One region of the Streptomyces sp. BI87 genome, then DNA from elsewhere that is predicted to be linked to it. Evidence: riboswitches for the same ligand, from Rfam matches in the RefSeq annotation. Region 1 holds a riboswitch; the other holds the start of a gene.

The links. Region 1 has a riboswitch for glycine ahead of gcvP (aminomethyl-transferring glycine dehydrogenase). Riboswitches for the same ligand answer to the same signal wherever they lie in the genome.
Region 2: another riboswitch for glycine. It lies ahead of gcvT (glycine cleavage system aminomethyltransferase GcvT); the one in region 1 lies ahead of gcvP (aminomethyl-transferring glycine dehydrogenase).

The regions. Positions count from the first base shown of each region.
Region 1 covers NZ_CP110079.1:6,084,017-6,093,088, reverse strand. Annotated here, with positions in the region: gene OIM89_RS27240 (substrate-binding and VWA domain-containing protein) at 1-766, shown strand, start outside; gene OIM89_RS27235 (glutamate-cysteine ligase family protein) at 809-2,329, opposite strand; gene OIM89_RS27230 (hypothetical protein) at 2,922-3,512, shown strand; gene OIM89_RS27225 (DUF5999 family protein) at 3,799-4,005, shown strand; gene gcvP (aminomethyl-transferring glycine dehydrogenase) at 4,121-7,006, opposite strand; glycine riboswitch at 7,183-7,280, opposite strand; gene OIM89_RS27215 (PRC-barrel domain-containing protein) at 7,397-7,768, shown strand; gene OIM89_RS27210 (DNA polymerase IV) at 7,779-9,072, opposite strand, start outside.
Region 2 covers NZ_CP110079.1:1,669,933-1,679,004, reverse strand. Annotated here, with positions in the region: gene OIM89_RS07150 (L-serine ammonia-lyase) at 1-167, opposite strand, end outside; gene glyA (serine hydroxymethyltransferase) at 338-1,609, opposite strand; gene gcvH (glycine cleavage system protein GcvH) at 1,629-2,006, opposite strand; gene gcvT (glycine cleavage system aminomethyltransferase GcvT) at 2,105-3,229, opposite strand; glycine riboswitch at 3,389-3,494, opposite strand; gene OIM89_RS07130 (AAA family ATPase) at 3,734-4,456, shown strand; gene OIM89_RS07125 (enhanced serine sensitivity protein SseB) at 4,538-5,308, shown strand; gene OIM89_RS07120 (enhanced serine sensitivity protein SseB C-terminal domain-containing protein) at 5,429-6,211, shown strand; gene OIM89_RS07115 (ABC transporter substrate-binding protein) at 6,831-8,510, shown strand; gene OIM89_RS07110 (ABC transporter permease) at 8,723-9,072, shown strand, end outside.

The DNA.
Region 1 (9,072 bases):
GGAGTCCGGCGACGCGGACGAGGCCGTGGTCACCGCGGCGGGCGGCCGCACCCCGCAGCCGTACGCGCAGGAGGAGTTCGAGCCGCCGGCGCCGGAGGCGGTGCAGGAGACGCTCGGCATGTGGACCATCACGGTGCAGAGCGCGCGGCTGACCACGGTGGTGGACGCCTCCGGCTCGATGGCGCAGCCGGTGCCGGGCCGCGACCAGTCGCGGATGGACGTCACCAAGGCGTCGCTGATCCAGGCGCTCTCCCAGTTCACGCCGGACGACGAGATCGGTCTGTGGGAGTTCGCCACCCACCTCGACGGCGACAAGGACTTCCGGAAGCTGGTCGAGACCCGCCGCCTCGGCGACCGGGACGAGAAGGGCAAGGCGCACCGCGAGAAGCTGACCGCCGCCTTCGGCGACCTCACCCCCGTCCCGGACGGCGCGACGGGGCTCTACGACACGACCCTCGCCGCCTACCGGGCGGCGCAGGACAGCTACGTCAGCGGGAAGTTCAACGCCCTGGTGATCCTCACCGACGGGATCAACGAGGACCCGGGGTCGATCTCCCGCAGCTCCCTCGTCGCCGAGCTGGAGGGGCTGCGCGACCCGGACCGCCCGGTCCCGGTGATCGCCATCGCGGTCGGCCCGGCCGCCGACAAGGAGGAGGTCAAGGAGATCGCCGAGGCCACCGGCGGCTCCGGTCACCAGGTCAGCGACCCGGCGCAGATCCACGCCGTGATCCTCAAGGCGATCATGGAGGCGGGGAGCACCCTCTGACCGCCGCCTCCCGAGCCGTACGACTCCCCCGCCCGGCCGGGCTCAGACCGGCCGGGCGGTCGCGTCGGTGACCCCGACCGGCCAGGTGTGCACCGGCTCCCCGGCGTGCATCAGGTCGCTGTAGCGGCGCACCATGGCGGCGAGCGCCGGGCGCCGCTCCATCCCGCTCTCCCGCGCCCGGTGGTACGTGGCCGCCTGCCAGGCGGCGCCGTTGGTCCGCCGGCGGCAGCGGGCCTCGATGACGCCGAGGTAGCGGTCCCGGTCGGCCGGGTCGACGCCCCAGGCGTCCAGCCCTGCGGAGGCCAGCGGGAGCAGCTCCTCCAGGACGAGGGTGGCCGCGTCGGTCTCGGCGGTCCCGGTGTACTTGCCGCGCCTGGGCCAGGTGAGCCGCGCGTCGATCCCGTACCGGCAGGCGGCGTCGAAGTTGGCCTCGGCCGCCTCGAAGGGGAGCTTCGTCCAGACCGGGGTGCGGCTCTCGGCCAGCGAGCGGACAAGACCGTAGTAGAAGGCGGCGTTGGCGACGACATCGATCACGGTGGGCCCGGCGGGCAGGACGCGGTTCTCGACGCGGAGGTGGGGCACGCCGTCGGCGACGCCGTAGACCGGGCGGTTCCAGCGGTAGACGGTGCCGTTGTGCAGGACCAGCTCGGCGAGGGAGGGGGCCTGGCCCGCCGCCAGCGCGTCCTCGGGGTCCTCATCGGAGCAGATCGGCAGCAGCCCGGGGAAGTAGCGCAGGTTCTCCGCGAAGAGTTCCCGGGCGCTGGAGATCCACCGCTCGCCGAACCAGGTGCGGGGGCGCACCCCCTGGACCTGGAGTTCCACCGGACGGGTGTCGATCGACTGGAGGAAGAGGGGCGCCCGCGACTCGCGCCACAGCTCCTTGCCGAAGAGGAACGGCGAGTTGGCCCCGATCGCGATCTGCACGGCGGCGACGGCCTGCGCGGCGTTCCACACGTCGGCGAAGCGGTCCGGGGTCACCTGGAGGTGGAGCTGCACGGAGGTGCAGGCGGCCTCGGGGGCGATCGACGAGGCGGTGTAGCGCAGCCGCTCGACCCCCTCGATGTCGAGCGGGAATTCCTCGCCCCGGGCGGCCACGATCTCGTCGTTGAGAAGGCGGTAGCGGTCGACGTCGGTGAGATTGGCGGAGACCAGATCATCACGGGTGAGGGTCGGCAGAATTCCGATCATGACGATCCCGGCGTCCAGCTCTCCGGCTTTACGGTCGGCATACCCGAGGCCGATCCGCAACTCCTCGGCCAGCCGGTCCAGGACGCGATCACCCAATCGGTGGGGGGCGATATTCACTTCGAGATTGAACATTCCCAGCTCGGTCTGGAAATCGCGGCTGGCGATCCGCTCCAGCACTTGCTGGTTCATCATTCGCGGCAGGCCGTCGGAGCCCGCGAGATTGAGTTCGATCTCCAGGCCCAGGAGGTTCTTCGGACGGTCGAAGCGCTTCTCGTCCAGCATCCGCTCCAGCGCCCGCTGGCACTGCTGAAGTTTGCGCCGGAACGCATGCCGATCCGCCAGATCGAACGATCCCGCCTCGACCTTCTCGCCCATCGATGCCCTCCCCGGGGTACTGGTCCCCGGCTGCCGCCCAGGGCTGGTCCACGGAAGATGATGCCCAGGCAATGCGATCCATAACGCCCCGCGACAGCCCGCCGCGCGCTAGGCTCGATCCCGACCGAGGCACTGGGCACATTCACGCGGCAAGCCGCGGGCGAATGAGCTCCGGCACCGCGGCACCTGTTCGGCCCTGGTCCGTCGCTCACTCGGCCCCGGAGGACGGCGAGCGGGTGGTGAAATCGCCGACAGGAACAGGCCGACCGCCCGCCGGATGAATATCCAGGTCACAGGCGTGCCGTCCGGAGAAAATGCGGATGAACCCCTCATTATGGCGACCGAATACCGCCTTGCCCGCAATTCCGAGCACCGGTAGGCGAAGCGCCGATGGAACACAGGTCGTATAAACTCCGCGAACGAGGCAGTGAATTGGCGACCGCCAGGACCTGTCCGGCGGATCATCGCGGCCTCACGCACCGTTCTACCGGAGAGGGCCCAAGGTCCCTGCCCCGCCCCTTCGCTCTGAGCTGACAGTGTCGTCCGCGCCTGCCCTGATGTCCCCTGCCTGCCCGACGAGAGGCGACCCACCATGCCGCTGCACTTCTTCCCGGCTCCCGCGCCCGCCGAGCGCAGCGTCCTCGCCGCCCTCGGTTCCCCGACGGCCGTCCGCGAGGCCCGCACCTCCGCGCTCCGCGCGGCGACCGGCCCGACCAGCCCGGAACTCCCGCTGCCGGTCCACGTCATGGACCGCACCACCCTGGAGAGCGACTCACCGATCCGGCTCGCCGGCTGGCGGTTCCTGATCCGCAGCGGCGAGCGGGCCGTGGCCGCCGCCGACACCCGCCTCACCCCGGACGGCTGGGCCTTCTCGCACTTCTTCGAAGGCCCGTACGTCACCGCCACCGAGGCGGCCCTGCGCCAGGCCGACGGCCTCGCCGCGCCGCACCAGCCGCGCCTGCTGTCGGTCCCGGGGCTGTACATGCTGACGCTCTGGCTGCACGGCGACCCGGCGGCCGACGCCGGCCGGGGCGGCCCGCTCGCCACCGACCTGCTGGTCCCGATCGCCCCGGCCCCGCCCGGCATCGCCGCCCACCGGCCCTACCCGGCCTCCGAGCTGCTGCCGGTGCTGACCCGGCGCCTCTCCCCCGGCCAGCTGCCGGGCCCGCTCCTGCCGGCCTGACCGCCCGGGGCGCGGGGAGGCCGTACGCTCCCTCCTCGCGCCCGGGGCGCACCACCCCTCTTGTGGGCTAGCCCGATGTGACCAGTTCCAATGACCCGAATTGACAGGGCAGTTGACATGAACCGCCCGCACGGGTGACGCGTCCTCCCCCAGTGAGGAGCGCTGCCGCGAAATGCCTGCGGATTCAGCGCCACGGGGCAACACTGGGACGACCGATCAGACGGGGGCGGTCATGAAGAACACGTCGAGCAGGACAGCAACCACATCGCAGGGAAAGAACCCACCCATGTGCCAGCACCAGCCTCTCTGCCCCACCGCCGACTCCGCCGACCGGGAGGCCGCCCGCGTCGTGGCGCACCGCCCGGAACAGGGCTGGAGCCTGCTGTGCAACGGCGTCGTCCTCTTCGAGGACACCGGCGAGCTGCTGCCCGACGGGCAGATCATCGCACCGCACCGGCCGCTGACCCCGGGCCGGGTGACCACGGCGGCGTGAGCGAGGGCGCGCGGCAGCCGCACACCGCGCGAGAGGAAACGGCAGGGCCGGCTCGGAGACGCCTCCGAACCGGCCCTCACGTGTCTGCGGCCTCCCCGTGGGGAAGGCCCGCCGATCAGTCCTGGTACGCGTCCAGCGGCGGGCAGGAGCAGACCAGGTTGCGGTCGCCGTACGCCTGGTCGATCCGGCGGACCGGCGGCCAGTACTTGTCGGCCGCGTGCACGCCGGCCGGGAAGACGGCCTCCTCGCGGGTGTAGGGGTGGTCCCAGTCGCCGGTGAGGGTGCGGGCGGTGTGCGGGGCGTTGCGCAGCGGGTTGTCCTCGGCGGGCCAGGCGCCGGTGGCCACCTGCTCGATCTCGGCGCGGATGGCGATCATCGCCTCGCAGAAGCGGTCGAGCTCGGCGAGGTTCTCGCTCTCGGTCGGCTCGATCATCAGCGTCCCGGCAACCGGGAACGACATGGTCGGCGCGTGGAAGCCGTAGTCGACCAGCCGCTTGGCGACGTCGTCGACGCTGACGCCGGTCGCCTTGGTGAGCGGGCGCAGGTCGATGATGCACTCGTGGGCGACGAGCCCGGCGGGGCCGGTGTAGAGCACCGGGAAGTGCGGCTCCAGCCGCTTGGCGATGTAGTTGGCGCCGAGGACCGCGACCTGGGTGGCGCGCTTGAGCCCCTCGCCGCCCATCAGCCGCACGTACGACCAGGAGATCGGGAGTATGCCCGCGGAGCCCCACGGGGCGGCCGAGATCGGGCCGACGCCGGTGGCGGGCCCGGCGGCCGGCTGGAGCGGGTGGTTGGGCAGGAAGGGCGCCAGGTGCTCGCGGACACCGACCGGGCCGACGCCGGGGCCGCCGCCGCCGTGCGGGATGCAGAAGGTCTTGTGCAGGTTGAGGTGGGAGACGTCGCCGCCGAACCGGCCGGGCTTGGCGAGGCCGACCAGCGCGTTGAGGTTGGCGCCGTCGACGTAGACCTGGCCGCCCGCGTCGTGGACGGCGGCGCAGATGTCGGCGACGTGCTCCTCGAAGACTCCGTGGGTCGACGGGTAGGTGATCATGAGCACGGCGAGCTGCTCGCGGTACTGGTCGATCTTGGCCCGCAGGTCCTCGATCTCGATCTCGCCGTCGTCGGAGGTCTTGACGACGACGACCTTCATCCCGGCCATGACGGCGCTGGCGGCGTTGGTTCCGTGCGCCGAGGAGGGGATCAGGCAGACGGTGCGGTCCAGGTCGCCGTTGGCCCGGTGGTAACCGCGGACTGCCAGCAGCCCGGCCAGCTCACCCTGCGAGCCGGCGTTGGGCTGGAGGGAGACCTTGTCGTAGCCGGTGACCTCGGCAAGGCGCTCCTCCAGCTCGCGGATGAGCGTGAGGTAGCCCTGCGCCTGGTCGGCCGGGGCGAAGGGGTGCAGCGCGCCGAACTCGGGCCAGGTGACCGGCTCCATCTCGGTCGTCGCGTTCAGCTTCATCGTGCAGGAGCCGAGCGGGATCATGCCCCGGTCCAGCGCGTAGTCCCGGTCGGCCAGCCGCTTGAGGTAGCGGAGCATGGCGGTCTCGGAGCGGTACTGGTGGAAGACCGGGTGGGTCAGGTACGCGTCCTCACGGAGCAGCGCCTCGGGCAGCGCGTCCGGGGCGGAGGCGTCCAGCTCCTCGATGTCGGCGGAGACCCCGAAGGCCTCCCAGACCGCGGCGAGCCGGGCGCGGGTGGTGGTCTCGTCGCAGGCGACGGAGACGTGGTCGGCGTCGACCTGGCGGAGGTTGATGCCCCGCTCGCGGGCGGCGGAGGCCACCTCGGCGGCCCGGCCGGGCACCCGGGCCGTCACGGTGTCGAAGAACGACTCCTCGGTGATCTCGACCCCGCTCCGGCGCAGCCCTGCGGCGAGCAGCGCGGCGAAGCGGTGGGTACGCCCGGCGATGGCACGCAGCCCCTCGGGCCCGTGGTAGACCGCGTACATCCCGGCCATCACGGCGAGCAGCACCTGCGCGGTGCAGATGTTGCTGGTGGCCTTCTCGCGGCGGATGTGCTGCTCACGGGTCTGGAGGGCGAGCCGGTACGCGCGGTCGCCGTCGGCGTCGACCGAGACACCGACCAGACGGCCCGGGAGGCTGCGCGCGAACTTCTCACGGACCGCCATGTATCCGGCGTGCGGGCCGCCGAAGCCCATGGGCACGCCGAAGCGCTGGCTGGTGCCGACGGCGATGTCGGCGCCGAGCTGACCGGGCGGGGTCAGCAGGGTCAGGGCGAGCAGGTCGGCGGCGACGGTGACGACGGCACCCAGCTCGTGGGCGGCGTCGATGACCGGCTTGAGGTCGCGGACGGCCCCGGAGGCACCGGGGTACTGGAGGAGGACGCCGAAGACGCCCCGCTCGGCGACCTCGGCGGGGATGCCCTCACTGAGGTCGGCGACGACCACCTCGACGCCGGTCGGCTCGGCGCGGGTCTCGATCACCGCGACGGTCTGCGGGAAGGCGTCGGCGTCGATGAGGAAGACACCCTGCTTGACCTTGCCGACCCGGCGCGAGAGCGCCATCGCCTCGGCGGCGGCGGTGCCCTCGTCCAGCAGCGAGGCGCCGGAGGTGGGCAGGCCGGTGAGGTCGGCGACGGTGGTCTGGAAGTTCAGCAGCGCCTCCAGCCGGCCCTGCGAGATCTCCGGCTGGTAGGGCGTGTACGCCGTGTACCAGGCCGGGTTCTCCATGACGTTCCGCAGGATGACCGGCGGGGTGAAGGTACCGTAGTAGCCCAGGCCGATCATGGAGTCGACGACCTGGTTGCGGTCGGCCAGGCTGCGCAGTTCGGCGAGGACCTCCGCCTCGGAGCGGCCGTCGGGCAGGTCCAGCGCCTCGGCGCTCTTGATCACGTCGGGGACGGCGGCGGCGGTGAGTTCGTCCAGGGAGCCGTAGCCCACCTGAGCCAGCATCTTGGCGCGGTCACCGGCGTCGGGCCCGATGTGCCGCTGTTCGAACGGGACGCCCTGTTCGAGGCGGGAGAGCGGGGTGCGGTTGGCGGTCATGCGGAGGCCTCCTGGTCGACGCGACCTGCGTGGGACACCCGCCGCGGGTGCCCGTACGGCCTCCCCCTCTGTCATCCGGACCTGAGAGCTTCACCGGCGCTGAGGCCGGTTTTCACCGTCGGTGAGGCCGGGGTGCGCACGGAGCGTCCGCCTCCCGTCCTGCTTTCCAGAGTGACCTCGTCCGTGCGGTACGGGGGCCTGAGAGATTCCGGGGAGGATTTGCTCCTTCGGCGCCTCCGCGGTGAACGCCGGAGGACTCTCCCGCACGGGGTCGACAGCCACAACCAGCCTATCAGCGGGAACCGCGCCGGGTCCGTTCGAGTGGCCGAGCGACGGGATGTGCCCTTTCGTAGGAGGGACGCATGTGCTGCGATGCCCTGGGAGGGTTCCGTGCAGAGCGATATCGATCCCCGCAGCCTGATCGGACGCAAGGCGTTCGACCGCCACGGCACCAAGGTCGGCACGGTCGACGAGGTCTATCTGGACGACGCGACCGGCGTCCCGGAGTGGGCCGCCGTCCGCACCGGCCTCTTCAGCCGCGACGCCTTCGTCCCCCTGGAACCGAGCGAGCTGGTCGAGGGAGGGCTGCGCATCCCGTTCGAACGCGCCCTCATCCGCGAGGCCCCCGACTTCGGCGTGGGCCGCCACCTCTCCCCGGAGCAGGAACTCCAGCTCTACCACCACTACGGACTGGACCTCGGCGCCCCCGAACCGCCCCCCGACCGCGACTTCGGCCGTGTCGCGGGCACCGACGACGCCTGACCCACCCCGCTCACCCCCCGTCGGGCCCGCTGTCCTCCTCCACCAGGGGGAGCGGCGCCGACAGGCTCAGCTCCGGGTCGTCCGTGCGGAAGGTACGCACCCGGCCCGGCGCCGAGGTCGGCGTCTCGAACCGGACGGTCACGCGTCCGACCCCGCTGCCCTGGACCCAGCCGGGCCCGTGGACGGCGTGGACCACGTCGTGACCGGCGGGCCAGCGCCGCTCCTCCGGGACGGCCGGCGCGACCGGGTCCACCGTCTCGGCCGCGGGCCCCTCCGGAGCCGGCTCCTCCGCCCCCGCGGCCGCCTCAGCTGCGGCCCGCTCCCCCGCGGCCTGGGCGAACAGGTCCTCCTGCGTGTAGTCGGCGAGGCCGCTGACGCCCACGCCGAGGAGACGGACCCCGCCGGTGGTGTCCACGCCCTCCAGGAGCCGCGCGGCGGCCTCCCGGACGACGGCGGGGTCGTCCGTGGGGCCGCGCAGAGTCTCCGAGCGGGTCAGCGTGGAGAAGTCGTAGCGGCGGACCTTGAGGACCACCGTGCGCCCCGAGCGGCCCGCCTCGCGCAGCCGCTTGGTGCACCGCTCCGCCAGCCGCGCGACCTCGCCGCGCACCCGGACCCGGTCGTGGATGTCCAGGTCGTAGGTGTCCTCCACGGAGACGGACTTGCCCTCCCGCTCGGAGACCACGGGCCGCTCGTCGAGGGCGAGGGCCATGGCGTACAGGCCGGTGCCGTGCGCCCGGCCGAGCAGCCGGACCAGTTCGTCCTGGCCGGCCTCGGCGATCTCGTCGACGGTGGTGATGCCCGCACGGCGCAGATGGTCACCGGTGGCCGGGCCGACGCCGGGCAGCACCCGGACCGGGAGCGGCGCCAGCAGTTCCCGCTCCGTGCCCGGCTCGATGAGGACCAGGCCGTCCGGCTTGGCCCGCTCCGAGCCGATCTTGGCGAGCATCTTCGACACGGCGAGCCCGACCGACCCGCTCAGCCCGGTGACCCTCCTGATGTCCGCCCGCAGCCGCTCCCCCACCTCGCGGGCGGAACCGCTGTCGAAGGCCGCCCCGCCCGCCTCCAGGTCGACGAACGCCTCGTCCAGGCTGAGCGGCTCCACCAGCGGCGAGAGCCCCCGCAGCAGCCCCATGACCTGGTTGCTGACGTCGCGGTAGAGGGTGAAGCGGGGGGTGAGGTACGCGGCGTGCGGGGCGAGCCGACGCGCCTGCGCGGTGGGCATCGCCGAGTGGACCCCGAACCGCCGTGCCTCGTAGGAGGCGGTGGCCACCACTCCGCGCGGCCCGAGCCCACCGACCACCACC
Region 2 (9,072 bases), 4.4 Mb from region 1:
GCTCCCAGCGAGCCGAACAGCTCGGCCCGCAGCGAGGTGGTGTGGACGAGCAGACCCTCGTTCTTGAGGCGGCGGGCGAACATCCGCGCGGCCCGCATCGGGCCGACCGTGTGCGAGCTGGACGGGCCGATGCCGACCGAGAACAGGTCGAAGACCGAGATGGCCACAGGAACTCCTAGCGGGAGGCGGACGGCGCTGTCCGCCGAAGGGGGCAGGGGCGCGGGGACCTGCGGGGGGGACCCCGGGCGCGGAGGAGGGTGCGGGCCGGTGGAAGCGGACCCGCACCCTCCAGTGTGCGCGGTGCGACGCCGGCGGAGGTGTACCGCCGGCGTCCGGACTAGTTGAGCCCGGTGTACAGCGGGTGCTTCTCGGCCAGCGCGGTGACCCGCGCCTTCAGCGCCTCGGCCTCGTACGAGGGCTTGAGGGCCTCGGCGATGATGTCGGCGACCTCGGCGAAGTCCTCGGCCTGGAAGCCGCGGGTGGCCAGCGCCGGCGTGCCGATGCGCAGGCCCGAGGTGACCATCGGGGGCCGCGGGTCGTTCGGGACGGCGTTGCGGTTGACGGTGATGCCGACCTCGTGGAGGCGGTCCTCCGCCTGCTGGCCGTCGAGCTGGCTCTCGCGCAGGTCGACGAGGACCAGGTGGACGTCGGTGCCGCCGGAGAGGACCGAGACGCCGTGGTCGGTGACGTCGGGCTGGACCAGGCGCTCGGCGAGGATGCGGGCACCCTCGACGGTGCGCCGCTGGCGCTCCTTGAACTCCTCGGAGGCCGCGACCTTGAACGCGACGGCCTTGGCGGCCACCACGTGCTCCAGCGGACCACCCTGCTGACCGGGGAAGACCGCGGAGTTGATCTTCTTGGCCAGCTCGGCGGTGGAGAGGATGACCCCGCCGCGCGGGCCGCCCAGCGTCTTGTGGGTGGTGGTGGTGACGACGTGCGCGTGCGGCACCGGCGAGGGGTGCAGCCCGGCCGCGACCAGCCCGGCGAAGTGCGCCATGTCCACCATCAGGTACGCCCCGACCTCGTCCGCGATCCGGCGGAAGGCGGCGAAGTCCAGCTGGCGCGGGTAGGCCGACCAGCCGGCCACGATCAGCTTCGGGCGGGACTCCTTGGCGAGCCGCTCGACCTCGGCCATGTCGACCTGGCCGCTCTCGGCGTCGACGTGGTAGGCGACCACGTTGTAGAGCTTGCCGGAGAAGTTGATCTTCATGCCGTGGGTCAGGTGGCCGCCGTGGGCCAGGTCCAGGCCCATGATCGTGTCGCCCGGCTTCAGCAGCGCGAACATCGCGGCGGCGTTGGCCTGCGCACCGGAGTGCGGCTGGACGTTGGCCGCCTCGGCGCCGAAGAGCTCCTTGATGCGGTCGATGGCGATCTTCTCGATCACGTCGACATGCTCACAGCCGCCGTAGTAGCGGCGGCCCGGGTAGCCCTCGGCGTACTTGTTGGTGAGGACGGAGCCCTGCGCCTCCATGACGGCGACCGGAGCGAAGTTCTCCGAGGCGATCATCTCGAGGGTGGACTGCTGACGGAGCAGCTCGGCGTCGACGGCGGCGGCGACGTCCGGGTCGAGCTCGTGGAGGGGGGTGTTCAGAAGCGACTTCGAAGACATCACAGTCCCTGGGGTGGTCTCAGTTGCCGGAGAACTCGGTGTACGCGTCGGCCGAGAGCAGATCGTCCGGCTCCTCGCTGACGCGCACCTTGAACAGCCAGCCGCCCTCGAAGGGGGCGGTGTTCACCAGCGACGGGTCGTTCACGACGTCCTCGTTGATCTCGGTGACCTCACCGGAGACGGGGGAGTACAGGTCGCTGACCGACTTGGTCGACTCCAGCTCGCCGCAGGTCTCGCCCGCGGTGACCGTTTCGCCGACCTCCGGGAGCTGGGCGTAGACGACGTCACCGAGCGCGCCTGCCGCGTACTCGGTGATGCCGATCGTCGACACGCCGTCCTCGGCGGCCGACAGCCACTCGTGCTCCTTGCTGTAGCGCAGCTGCTGGGGGTTGCTCATGGGGTGAATTCTCCTGTACGCGGGGGTGTGCTGGTGAACGGAAGGTCTCGCGATCCGGGACGGAGCGGGTGCGTCGCGTCACGTTGCGCGGAGGCGGGCTACTTCTGGCGCTTGTAGAACGGCAGCGCCACGACCTCGTACGGCTCGTGGCTGCCCCGGATGTCGACGCCGACGCCGGGCGTGCCGGGCGCCGCGTGGGCGGCGTCGACGTAGGCCATGGCGACGGGCTTGCCCAGGGTGGGGGAGGGGGCGCCCGAGGTGACCTCGCCGACCACCTGGCCGTCCGCGACCACCGGGTAGCCCGCGCGCGGCACCCGGCGCCCCTCGGCGACCAGGCCGACCAGGGTGCGCGGCGGATGCTCTGCGGCGTCCGCGGCGGCCTTCTCCAGGGCGGCGCGGCCCACGAAGTCGCCCTCCTTCTCGAACTTCACCACCCGGCCGAGCCCGGCGTCGAAGGGGGTGAGCGCCGTGGTCAGCTCGTGCCCGTACAGCGGCATGCCCGCCTCCAGGCGCAGCGTGTCGCGGCAGGAGAGCCCGCACGGCACGAGGCCCGTCCCGGCCCCGGCGGCGGTCAGCGCCTCCCACAGGGCGACCGCGTCGCCGGGGGCCACGAACAGCTCGAAGCCGTCCTCACCGGTGTAGCCGGTCCGCGCGATCAGCGCCTCGACCCCGGCGACGGTGCCGGGCAGCCCCGCGTAGTACTTCAGCCCGTCCAGGTCGGCGTCGGTGACCGAGGCGAGGATGGCCGGGGAGGCCGGGCCCTGCACGGCGATCAGCGCGTACGCGTCCCGGTCGTCGCGGACCTCGACGTCGAAGGAGGCGGCCCGCTCGGTCAGCGCGTCCAGTACCACCTGGGCGTTGCCCGCGTTGGCGACGACCATGAACTCGGGGGACTCGACCGGACCGCGCCGGTAGACGATCAGGTCGTCGAGGATGCCGCCGTCCTCCTGGCAGATCATCGTGTACCGGGCCCGGCCGGGGCCGATCGTGGCGATGTTGCCGACCAGGGCGTAGGCGAGGAAGCGGGTGGCGTCCGGGCCCAGCACGGTGATCTCGCCCATGTGGGAGAGGTCGAAGAGCCCGGCGCGGGTGCGCACCGCCTGGTGCTCGTCGCGCTCGCTGCCGTACCGCAGCGGCATGTCCCAGCCGGCGAAGTCGGTCATGGTGGCCCCGAGCGCACGGTGCGTGGCGTCGAGTGCGGTCGTACGGGGGGTCTGGCTCATATCCGGGCGCTCCCAGGGCATGACGGCGAGGGGAATCGATCCTCCCCATCTGTCATCGAAACCTGAGAGGTTCGCCGCGGCCACCCGGACGAGCGGCCGGGGCGGCCATGACTTGCACCTTGGGTGGGGCCGACGGAGCGGCCCGCTTTTCAGATGTGCCTCGCCCGCGCGGTACGGGGCCTGAGAGATTCAAGGGAGGGACTTGCTCCTTCGGCGTCCTGACCAGGGCTTCGGGGCCCCGGCAGAACTCTCCCGCGCGGATTCAAGCGGCCGGTATGCAGTTCGCGCCCATCATTGCACGCACCCCCGCGCGGCAGAACCCCTCCCCGGGGGCGACGGCGGCGGCGGCTTCCGGCCAACCCGGGACCACCCCCGCCGCCCGGCGGAACCAAACGACCCCCGCCCGGCGTGACCAGCCAGTGAAACCGCCGGCGGCGGCCGACGGGACCGGTAATCGGCTTGTGCCGCATTACCTTCTCTTTACACTCGGGGGAGATGACGCACGTGACCGCACGGGGGGAGCCCACCACGGTGCAGAGCAGCAGCGGCCGGGAGGTCTCCGCCCCGCCCCCGAGTCCCGGCGGGCCGGCGCCCGCCCTCGCCACGACCCTGCCCGCCCTGCCCGCCCAGCCGGGCACCCGGCAGATTCCGGCCACCGTCCGCGACCTGCGGGCCACCGGGGGCCGCCCCGCCCCCGACACCCTCACCTTCGGCCAGGGCGACCTCGTCGTCGTCTCCGGCCTGCCCGGCAGTGGCAAGTCCACCCTGATCCGCCGCACCGTCCGGGCCGCCCGCGCCGACTCCCAGGACACCCGCGAGCAGTGGGAGGCCCGCCTCCCCGCCGCCCTGCCCTACGCCCTGTACCGCCCCCTCGCCCGCCTCGCCCACTACGCCGCCCTGCGCCGCATGCTCCGCGCGGGCCGCAGCGTCGTCGTCCACGACTGCGGCACCCAGCGCTGGGTCCGCCACTGGCTGGCCCGCGAGGCCCGCCGCCGCGGCCGCACCCTGCACATGGTCTTCCTCGACGTCGACCCGGACACCGCCCTCGACGGCCAGCGCGCCCGGGGCAGAGGCGTGAGCCGGTACGCCTTCCTGCGCCACCGCCGCGTCGTCGCCCGCCTCCTCGCCACCCTCGACGCCGGCACCCCGCCCCCGGGCTGCGGCTCCGCCACCCTCCTCGACCGCGCCGCCGCCGACCGGCTGCGTACCCTCACCTTCCGCGCCTGAGTCAACTCCCGCTCCCTCGTGGGCCCCGACGCGGGTAGGGTCGGGGCGCAGGCGAGGTATGTGTGATCAGGCGGTGAGCAGATGAGCATCCCGGCCCAGGCCCCCCACGGGCTCTACGGCGGATGGCCGAGCAACGAACTGGAGGAGGCCCTCGCGGCCTCCCTGGGCGCCGAGGCGGCGGGCGGACGGCTGGTCGAGGTCCTCGGCCGCAGCAGTGTCTGGGTCCCGCTGCCCAACGGCGGCAGCCCCGAGAGCGGGTCACTGGACCTGCCGACGCTGGACATCGACGGGGGCGCGTACGTCCCGGTGTTCAGCTCCGAGCAGCAGTTCCGCTCCTGCGTCGGCGGCCACCTGGCCTTCGCCGTCGCCCCGGCCACCGAGTTCGCCCGCGGCCTGCCCCCGCAGCTGGGCATCGCCGTCAACCCGGGCGGCACCGTCGGCGTCCCGCTGCCGCCTCCGGCCGTGGCCGAGCTGTGCCGCACCGGCCGCTCCCCGCTCGACGGACCGGCCACCGGCGGCCGGGTCCGCACCTACGAGCCCGACTGGCAGGAGGACCCGGTGGACTTCCTCGGCGTCGCCGCCGGGGAGTTCGAGGAGTCCGGCGTGGTCGCCACCGCCCGCCGCTGCCTGGCCAGCGTCGAGGGCGGGGACCCGGTCCTCTTCGTCGGCGTCGAGCTGAACCGCCACGACGACGCCGCCGCCCAGCGCGCCATGGACGCCCTCGGCCGCGCCCTGGGCCGCACCCCGGTCCCGTGGCCGGTCAACCTCGTCCTGCTGGACGCCACCGACGACCTGGTGGCCCGGTGGATGGCGAACAAGCTGCGCACCTTCTACCGGCGTGAGCCGTCCTGACCGACGGACGGAGGGCCTAAGCTGTTTTCATGACCTGGCCGGTTCCGTGTCACACGGAACCGGTCCTGGCATGACGGGGGCAGGCCCCGGGGGACGAAGTGACGAAGGGGCGGTCAACAGGTGAGTGCGTCGGGCACGGCCGCGGCCGGGCAGGTCGAGCACATGCTGCGCCAGGTCGCCCCCGGGCGGTACGACGCCTACGAGGGGCTGCTGCACGCGCTCGCCGACCCCGGCGGGCAGGTCTGGATGCTGCTCTGGCACGGCCAGGCCGGCTCCCCCGACGCGCAGTACGCCGCCATGGAGGTCGACGGCCTCGGCTACGCCCCCTGCGTCACCTCCGCCCAGGAACTCTCCGCCAGCGGCTGGACCCGCGCCCACGAGGTGGTCTCCACCCGTGAGGCCGCCGCCGGGCTCTACCAGGACCAGGTCGGCCTCTGGATCAACCCGCACGCCCCCGGTGGCGGCGTCGGCGTCCCCTGGGCGGACCTGCGCCGCCTCGCCGTCGGCCTCGACGCGCAGCCGCCGGGCCCGCTGCGCATCTCCGAGCCGGTCATCGAACTCCCGCAGTTCTACGCCCTGCTGGCGCAGAACGCGCACCGCACCCCCGCGCTCCGCTCGCTGCGCCGCGCCTGGGTCCAGCCCGCCCTCGGCGTGCCGTACCTGGCCATCGGCCTCGACGTCTACGACCCGGGCGCCCAGGCCGTGGAGTCGGTGCGGGCGATGATGCGCCAGTCGGTCGGCGCCGTCCCGGACGGCCTCGCCGTCTCCACCGTCGCCATGTCCGACCCGTACGACCCGGTCGCCCTCTGGCTGCGCGCCCACGCCCGCCCCTTCTACGACCGCGACGCCCACGCCGCCCCGCCCGCCTCGGGATACGGCTACCCGCAGCCGTACGGGCGCTGAGCCGGGGCCACGGCCGCCTTCACGTAGACGCCGGCGCACGCCCGCGCCCAGCTTCCGGAGCGAAGCGCCCGGAATTCCGCCCATCATTCATCAGGCGCCCCTTTTCACGCCTTTCGCTCCGCTGCGCTCCGCGCGCACTCCCATTCCGCTCCCGGCCTCCGGAATTCTGTCGGCACTTCCGCTGGCCAGAGGTTTGCGGGGGCTTCCGGTGGACACGAATGAGGCGAGCGGAATGAGGGCCCACCGACTTTCGCCGTCCAGCATTCGAGAACGTCCCCTTCCACGCCGCCCACCGGCCCGAGGGGACATAAGGGGGCTCGCCCGGCCAATGGGGCGAAGGGGTGCGGAGGTTCGGCTGACGGGGTGTGAAAGTCCGGTGTAGCGCAGCGTGTTCGTACGGCAGCGAATGGTGCGGAATCGCCTGCGCGGCGCCCCTGAAGGCGCGCTTCTGTCCGGTAAACGGTGCCGGAAGGAGTGATGTCCCGGATATGCGCGGTTTGTTGTCTGTCCGGGTCTCAGGTCGGTATCACCGCTATGCGGATCATTCTCCCCGGTGAGAGACGTGGGTAGTGTTCAGCCGGTCAAGACCTCTGTATGAATGCTGAACCGGGGTGGGCCCATGCGCATTTTCAAGTCCCGAGTCACTCGGGCGATCACGGTCGCGGCTGCGACCGCGCTGATCGTCACCGGGTGCTCCAGTGAGCGAGACACCACGGAAGGGAAGGGCAAGGACGGCGGCAAGGACACCTTCGTGTTCGGCGGCGCCGGCGACCCCGGTTCCCTCGACCCGGCGCTGGCGTCCGACGGTGAGACCTTCCGCGTCACCCGCCAGGCCTTCGAGGCGCTGCTGGAGCACGAGCCCGGCGGCTCGAAGCTCGTCGGCGGTCTCGCCGAGACGTGGGACTCGAACGACGAGGGCACCGTCTGGACCTTCAACCTGCGCAAGGGCGTCAAGTTCCACGACGGTGAGGCGTTCAACGCCGAGGCGGTCTGCGCCAACTACGACCACTGGTTCAACTGGACGGGCACGTACCAGAGTTCCGCCGTGTCGTACTACTGGCAGACCATCATGGGCGGCTTCGCCAAGAACGAGGACAAGGACGCCCCCAAGGCGAACTACAAGTCCTGCACGGCGAAGGACGAGAACACCGCCGTCATCGAGGTGAAGAAGCCCTCCGCCAACCTCCCCGGCGGCTTCTCGCTCCAAGCCCTCGCGATCCACTCGCCGAAGGCGCTGAAGGCGTACGAGAAGGAGGAGGCGTCCGCCAAGGGCGACGCCATCACCTACCCCAAGTACAGCCAGCAGGCCGGCACGGTCGCCGGTACCGGCCCGTACAAGATCACGAAGTGGAACAAGGGCAACAAGGAAGTCGCCCTTGAGCGCTTCGACGACTACTGGGGCAAGAAGGCCGGGGTCAAGAACCTCGTCTTCCGCACCATCGACACCGAGGAAGGCCGTCGTTCGGCCCTCCAGGCCGGTGACATCGACGGCTACGACCTCGTGTCGCCCGCCGACGTGAAGACCCTGGAGAAGGCCGGCTTCCAGGTCCCGACCCGTGAGGTCTTCAACATCTTCTACCTGGGCTTCTCGCAGGAGAAGAACAAGAAGCTCCAGGACAAGGACGTCCGCGCCGCGATCGCCCACGCGATCGACAAGGACAACCTGGTCAAGACCCAGCTGCCCGAGGGCGGCGTCGCGGCCACGCAGTTCATGCCGGACACCGTCGAGGGCTTCTCCGACAAGGTCGCGAAGTACGCCTACGACCCGGCGAAGTCCAAGAGCCTGCTGAAGAAGGCCGGCGAGGAGAAGCTGAAGGTCGAGTTCTGCTACCCGACCGAGGTCAGCCGTCCGTACATGCCCTCCCCGGGTGACCTCTTCGAGCTGATGAAGGCCGACCTGGAGAAGGTCGGCATCACCGTCACCCCGAAGCCGATGAAGTGGGCCCCGGACTACATCGACGCCACCGAGGCGGGCGGCTGCGAGCTGCACCTGCTCGGCTGGACCGGTGACTTCAACGACGCCTACAACTTCATCGGTACCTGGTTCGCCGAGTACGACAAGCAGTGGGGCTTCAAGGACAAGAAGGTCTTCGAGGCGATGGAGGCGGCCTCCGCCGAGGTCGACCACGCCAAGCGCGTGAAGCTCTACGAGCACGCCAACGAGGTCGTCATGGACTACCTGCCCGGCGTCCCGATCTCCTCGTCCCCGCCGGCGATCGCCTTCGCCAAGGACGTCAACCCGCCGCTGGTCTCCCCGCTGACGCAGGAGAACTTCGCCGAGGTCACGTTCAAGAAGTAACCACCGCACCACGCGGCACCAGCACCTCACGGTGCGTCAGGGTCCGCCCGGCCACGGCACGTTCGCGGCCGGGCGGACCCGCCGCGTGCACGGCCCGGGACGGTGCGCGGTCACCACCGCGCGCCGTCCTCCCACCACCCCCCACGCGCCCGGCCGCGACCCGGCCCGAACACAGGCGCACCACGAACTACGCAAGAAAGGGGCATCGCGGGGTGTTGCGTTTCGTCGTACGAAGACTGCTTCAACTCATACCCACCCTGCTCGGCCTGTCGGTTCTGCTCTTCATCTGGCTGAACCGGCTGCCCGGCGGACCCGCCTCGGCGATTCTCGGAGAGAAAGCGACCGAGGCCGAGGTGGCACGTATCAACCGGGCTCTGGGGCTCGACCAGCCGGTGTACGTGCAGTACGGCCGCTTCATCAAGCGGCTGATCGAGGGCGACCTCGGCACGTCCACCCAGACCGGCCAGCCGGTCATGGACGAGTTCCTCCTGCGATTCCCCGCCACCGTCGAGCTGTCGCTGATGGCCATCGTCCTCGCGGTCGCCGTCGGCGTGCCGCTCGG